Linked DNA regions of Puniceibacterium sp. IMCC21224. The protein of the gene in region 2 interacts with the protein of the main gene of each other region in a pairwise test. Links are inferred from orthologs where the notes say so. Each region holds a gene or a part of one and is shown on either strand. Other genes may lie near its edges. The genes, in order: hflC and ftsH.

Region 1 (3,267 bases), 150 kb from region 2 along the record:
ATGACTACATGGCAGGCAACAACGGCGGCCCCTGGGGCAGCGGCGGCGGCGGACAAGGGGGGGATGGCAACCGTGGAGGCGGTGGTGGTCGCAGACCCGACAACAACCAACCGCAGATCCCCGAGATCGACGAACTGGTCAAAAAAGGCCAGGAACGCCTGCGCGTGCTCATGGGGGGACGCGGTAATGGTGGCGGCCTGAATGGCGGCTCATCCGGCGGTGGTGGTGACAATGGCCCGCGCCTGACGCGTGGCACCATTGGTCTGGCGGTTCTGGGCGCGTTTGCGGTCTGGGCGTTTTCCAGCTTTTACACAGTCAAACCCGAAGAGCAGTCGGTTGAACTGTTCCTGGGCAAGTATTCCTCGACGGGCAATCCGGGGCTGAACTTTGCACCATGGCCCTTTGTCACCTACGACGTGGTCAATGTTACCTCCGAGCGGACCGAGAATATCGGCGCGCGGCGCGGCAACAACGGCGACGGTCTGATGCTGACCACCGATGCCAACATTGTCGATATCGAGTTTCAGGTGGTTTGGAACATCAACGATCCGGCCAAGCTGTTGTTCAACATCCGTGACCCGCAACTGACCGTGGGTGCCGTATCGGAATCTGTCATGCGCGAGATCATTGCCGCCAGCAATCTGGCGCCGATTCTCAACCGGGACCGGGGTCTGATCGCCGATACCGCGATGCAGGACGTGCAGACCACGCTTGATGAATACGAAAGCGGCATCAGCATCGTTCGTGTGAACCTTGAAACCGCCGATCCGCCCCGCGAAGTCATCGATTCGTTCCGCGAAGTGCAGGCCGCTGAACAGGAACGCGACCGCTTGCAACGCCAGGCGGATGCCTATGCCAACCGCGTTCTGGCCGAGGCTCGTGGTGCCGCAGCACAGACTCGCGAGCAGGCCGAAGGTTATCGCGCCCGGGTCGTCAACGAAGCATTGGGTGAAGCGAGCCGCTTTACCTCGGTGCTCGAAGAATACAGCAAAGCCGAGGGTGTGACCCGCAAGCGTCTCTATATCGAGACGATGGAAAAGGTGCTGGGCAGCGTCAACAAGATGATCCTCGACAAATCGGTGACAGGTGCCGACGGGCAGGGGGGCGGCGTTGTGCCGTATCTGCCGCTGAACGAGTTGAACCGGTCGCAAACGTCGCAGGCGGGGAACTGAGCCATGAAAAAAATCAATTTCATTCTGCCGGTGCTCGTGCTTGTGGTGATCGCTGTCTGGTCGTCGGTCTTTGTGGTGGACGAGCGCGAAAAGGCGCTGGTGCTGCAATTTGGTCAGATCAAAGCGGTAAAGGAAGATCCGGGCCTCGCGTTTAAGGTGCCGTTCATTCAGGACGTGGTGAAATACGACGACCGTATTCTGTCGCTGGATACTGAAACCATCGAAGTGACGCCGTCGGATGACCGGCGTCTGGTGGTGGATGCCTTTGCGCGCTACCGCATTTCGGATGTGGTGCAGTTCCGGCAGGCGGTGGGTGTCGGTGGCATCCGCGCCGCCGAGGATCGTCTGTCCTCGGTTCTGAATGCGCAGATCCGCGAAGTTCTGGGGGCTGATCAGGTTACATCCGACACCATCCTGTCTGAGGATCGTCGCGGTCTGATGACGCGCATTCGCGATCAGGCACGGGTGTCTGCGCGCGGTCTGGGGCTGGATGTGGTCGATGTGCGGCTCAAGCAAACCAACCTGCCTGCGCAGAACCTCGAGGCGACTTTTGCCCGGATGCGTGCCGAACGTGAACGCGAAGCTGCGGACGAGATCGCACGCGGTAACGAGGCGGCGCAGCGTGTGCGCGCGTTGGCCGACCGTACCGTGACCGAGACCCTGTCTGAGGCCGAGCGTGAAGCGCAGGTCATCCGTGGTGAGGCCGATGCCCGCCGCAATGCGGTCTTTGCCGAAGCCTTTGGCGCGGATGAGGAATTCTTTGCCTTCTACCGCTCGCTTCAGGCCTATGAGAACGCGTTGTCGGGAGACAATTCGACAATGGTGATGACACCGGATTCCGAGTTCTTTGACTACTTCAAGTCTGAGCAGGGACCGTCCGGCAGCGTATCCGTCGCGGAATGAGCGCGGATTTACTATACGGGATCGGATTGGTCCTGGTGATCGAGGGGCTGGTGTACGCACTGGCCCCTTCGCTTGTCGAGCAACTGCTCGAAGCGCTGCGGATGATGCCGCATGATATGCGCCGCGTGATCGGTCTTGGCGCGCTGGCCTTTGGGCTGGTATTTGTCTGGGTTGCTAAGGTGCTGGGCTGATTGGATGGACCTTTGGGGGCCGCCGTCCGGCTGGGCCCTCTTCGCGAAATGTTAACGCTAGCAGGCCAGGAATAGCCGGGGTGCGCCGTGCCCCGGCGCATCCTGACGACACTGTCACGATCGGGTCACATACGCTTGATGACGTAAGGCTATCTTTGCGTGTTGCTCTGCTAGGGCTATGTTTCCTACAGTGAGGAGACGGGCACGACGCGCCAGACGCGGAAAGTGCCGGAAACAAGGAGTCCAACGTGAAACCACAAGTTATCGCCCTGACACGCGACACCGCCAGACCGCTGCGGCTGTTCTGGATGGCAACGTTGTCGATGTTGCTGATTCTATCGCAGGTGCTGATGGTCGCAGCGCAGGGCGCTCCCAAGAGCTTTGCCGAACTGGCGGACCGCATCAGTCCATCGGTGGTGAACATCACCACCTCGACCACGGTCGAAGGGCGGACAGGCCCGCAAGGCATCGTTCCCGAGGGGTCTCCGTTCGAGGATTTCTTTCGCGAATTTCGTGACCGCAATGGCGAAGGCGACCGGCCGCGTCGGTCCTCGGCGCTGGGCTCTGGCTTTGTGATTTCCGAAGATGGCTATGTGGTGACAAACAATCATGTGATCGAGGGCGCGGATGAGATCCAGATCGAATTCTTTGAGGGGTTCGAACTGCCCGCGACGCTGGTTGGTACAGATCCAAACACCGATATCGCCCTGCTCAAGGTCGAGGCCGAGGTGCCGCTGAAATTCGTCAACTTCGGTGACAGCGATGTGGCACGGGTCGGCGATTGGGTGATGGCGATGGGCAACCCGCTGGGGCAGGGGTTTTCGGTCAGTGCGGGTATCGTATCGGCGCGCAACCGCGCACTCAGCGGCACCTATGACGACTATATCCAGACCGATGCGGCGATCAATCGGGGCAATTCCGGTGGTCCGCTGTTCAATATGGATGGCGATGTGATCGGGGTGAATACCGCGATCCTGTCGCCGAATGGTGGCTCGATCGGG
Region 2 (3,303 bases):
CCGAGGTTTTATCGGCCACCGCGACACGGCTGGCACGTGCGCGCCCGGCGTTGCGGGCCCGCGCCGCACAGGTTTGGACCGAGATTGGCACATCGGTCTGTGCTGGGAATACGCCGCTGGGGGATTTGCAGCTGGATCGCGATGGCTTGGCCAAGGTCGAGGCGGATACTCGCCTGCGCCTGTTGGCTGCGGCGCTTCAGTATATCTCGACCAACTCTTATCGTCCCAGAGTAGAGGCGCTTGAGGCTCTGTTGGACAAGGTTCAGTCGGGTGGTGCCGGAACCCTGCATGGCTGCGAAATCCGCGCGAACGGCGCGGCAATCCGGGTGACGCGCGAGCCTCGCGCCGTGGCCGCGCAGCGCGCTGTAGTGGGGGATGGCACGCTCTGGGACAGGCGCTGGAAGTTTTTTCACAATGATTTTATAGGATTGACTATCCGGTCCCTCGGCGAAGACGGCTGGGGCCAATGCCAAGAGCACAACAGCAATACCCCCGCGTTCCGCTATGCGCGTGCGTTGCCCTCGGTGTGGGATGGTGATCGACTGGTCGCCTGCGACGCGATGGCGGTCGGGCCGGGTCAGACCACAACGCTCTGGCCGATGGGGCGACAGAATGAAGGGTTTCACGCTTTCCTTCTTTCGCATTGAACCGGACGCCGTGATGTCTATGTTACACCGACACGATGTGTGCTATGAGACGCGCACTGGATTTTTAGGAGATTTTCCTTGGGCAATGTACGCAATATCGCGTTCTGGGTCGTACTGTTTGTGCTGGTTCTGGTGCTGTTCAATCTGTTCAGCGGCGGCAGCACCACCATGCAAAGTCGCGAGATCAGCTATACGGACTTTGTCCATGCGGTTGAGAACAAGACTGTAAGCTCGGTCACGCTGGATGGTGAGCAGGTGCGGTTCCGCAGCAGCGACGGCACCGATTATGTCACGATCAAGCCCGAGGATGCGTCGGTCACAACCATGCTGATCGAAAATGATGTGCCGGTTCGGGCCGAGGCACAGCAGCAATCGGGCTTTCAGTCCTTCCTGCTGAGCCTGCTGCCATTCCTGCTGTTGATAGGTGTCTGGATCTACTTCATGAACCGGATGCAGGGTGGCGGCAAAGGGGGTGCGATGGGATTCGGCAAATCCAAGGCCAAGATGCTGACGGAAAAGCATGGCCGCGTGACGTTTGATGACGTGGCGGGCATCGACGAGGCCAAGGAAGAACTGGAAGAGATCGTTGAATTTCTGCGGAACCCGCAGAAATTCAGCCGCTTGGGCGGCAAAATCCCCAAGGGTGCGCTGCTTGTGGGCCCTCCGGGCACAGGTAAGACGCTGTTGGCGCGCGCGATTGCGGGTGAGGCGGGTGTGCCGTTCTTCACCATTTCCGGGTCCGACTTTGTCGAGATGTTTGTTGGCGTTGGCGCCAGCCGTGTGCGCGACATGTTCGAGCAGGCCAAGAAAAACGCGCCCTGCATCGTGTTCATCGACGAAATCGACGCCGTAGGTCGCAACCGTGGCGCTGGCTATGGCGGTGGCAATGATGAACGCGAACAGACGCTGAACCAGTTGCTGGTCGAGATGGACGGTTTTGAGGCAAACGAGGGTGTGATCATCCTTGCCGCGACCAACCGCCGTGACGTGCTGGACCCGGCGCTGCTGCGTCCGGGCCGGTTCGACCGTCAGGTTACAGTACCGAATCCCGACATCAAGGGCCGCGAAAAGATCCTCAACGTGCATGCGCGCAAGACGCCGCTGGGCCCCGATGCCGATATGCGGATCATCGCGCGTGGCACGCCGGGTTTCTCGGGCGCGGATCTGGCGAACCTCGTGAACGAGGCGGCGCTTACGGCCGCGCGTCTCGGCCGCCGGTTCGTCACCATGGAGGATTTCGAACACGCCAAGGACAAGGTCATGATGGGCGCCGAGCGTCGCAGCATGGTTCTGACCGCCGAGCAAAAGGAAAAGACCGCCTATCACGAGGCAGGTCACGCCGTCGTGGGTCTGTCGCTGCCGCAGTGTGATCCGGTCTACAAGGCGACGATCATTCCGCGCGGTGGTGCGCTGGGCATGGTTGTGTCCCTGCCCGAGATCGACCGCCTGAACTGGCACCGGTCCGAATGTGAGGAAAAGCTGGCCATGACCATGGCGGGCAAGGCGGCCGAGATTATCAAATATGGCGAGGACAACGTGTCAAACGGCCCGGCTGGTGACATCCAGCAGGCCAGCGCGCTGGCGCGTGCCATGGTGCTGCGTTGGGGCATGTCCGACAAGATCGGCAATATCGACTATTCCGAAGCGCACGAAGGGTATAGCGGCAATACCGCTGGCCTCTCGGTTTCGGCCAACACCAAAGAGCTGATCGAGAGCGAGGTAAAGCGCTTTATCTCGGATGCGTATACCCGCGCGTTCCAGATCCTGACCGACAAACGGGATGAATGGGATCGTCTTGCGCAAGGTTTGCTGGAATACGAAACGCTGACCGGCGAAGAGATCAAACGCGTGATGCGCGGCGAGCCGCCTCAGGCGGGACCGGATGACAGCGGCAGCGCCGAAGAGGAAACGCCAAGCGTGACGGCGATCCCGAAAACCAAACCCAAAGCCAAACCCGCTGGCGATGGCGGACTGGAGCCTGAACCATCAGTATGAGCCAGGCCTCGGACCAGGATTGGAACCCCGGGACCTACGACAGGTTCCGGGGTTTGCGTTTGCGCCCCGCGCTGGACCTGCTGAGGGCCGTGGGGCCCTTGCCCGAGGGCGATATTATCGACCTCGGCTGTGGTACCGGCAGCGTGGGCCCGGCACTTGGACAGCTGCGGCGTCGACTGATCGGCGTTGATGCCAGCCCCGCGATGATGGAACACGCGGCGCGCACAGGGGTCTACGACGAACTTCTCCAAGAGGATCTGACGGTCTGGCAGGCGACGCGCCCCGCAGCGCTGATTTTTTCCAACGCGTCGCTGCATTGGGTACCTGATCACCAGACGCTGTTTCCGCGACTTGTGCAGATGCTGGCGCCTGGGGGCGTCCTTGCAATCCAACTGCCGCACCAGAACAACGCGCCGTCGCACCGTCTGTGGGTCAAGCTTGTGGACGAGCTTTTCCCCGGTCGGGTTGATCATTCGCACGGACCCAATGTGTTGCTGGCGGCAGAGTATCACCGGATGTTGTCGGCGATGGGGCAAGTGACGCTGTGGGATACCGAATATTATCAAGAGCTTGCCCCTGACGGTGAAGGGCACCCCGTGCGCCGGTTTGTTGAGGCCACGTTTGCCCGCCCGATCCTGAATGCACTGGAACCGGATGAACG

What was found.
Region 1: the proteins of ftsH (region 2) and hflC interact in binary tests that used the Escherichia coli proteins (3 or more experiments, as listed by UniProt). The link is inferred for Puniceibacterium sp. IMCC21224 from one-to-one orthologs.

Annotation. Positions count from the first base shown.
Region 1 is NZ_LDPY01000001.1:3,010,096-3,013,362, reverse strand. What follows is about bases 178-3,125. They hold hflC (protease modulator HflC), read left to right. Parts: upstream 178-1,175; coding sequence 1,176-2,075; downstream 2,076-3,125. Other genes in these bases: IMCC21224_RS13925 (DegQ family serine endoprotease), read left to right, coding at 2,515-3,125; IMCC21224_RS13930 (DUF2065 domain-containing protein), read left to right, coding at 2,072-2,266; hflK (FtsH protease activity modulator HflK), read left to right, coding at 178-1,172. Also shown: more of hflK, read left to right, coding at 9-177; more of IMCC21224_RS13925, read left to right, coding at 3,126-3,267.
Region 2 is NZ_LDPY01000001.1:3,158,325-3,161,627, reverse strand. The notes cover bases 200-3,183. They hold ftsH (ATP-dependent zinc metalloprotease FtsH), read left to right. Parts: upstream 200-725; coding sequence 726-2,642; downstream 2,643-3,183. Other genes in these bases: IMCC21224_RS14635 (methyltransferase domain-containing protein), read left to right, coding at 2,639-3,183; tilS (tRNA lysidine(34) synthetase TilS), read left to right, coding at 200-647. Also shown: more of tilS, read left to right, coding at 1-199; more of IMCC21224_RS14635, read left to right, coding at 3,184-3,303. UniProt on the Escherichia coli protein: Acts as a processive, ATP-dependent zinc metallopeptidase for both cytoplasmic and membrane proteins. Plays a role in the quality control of integral membrane proteins.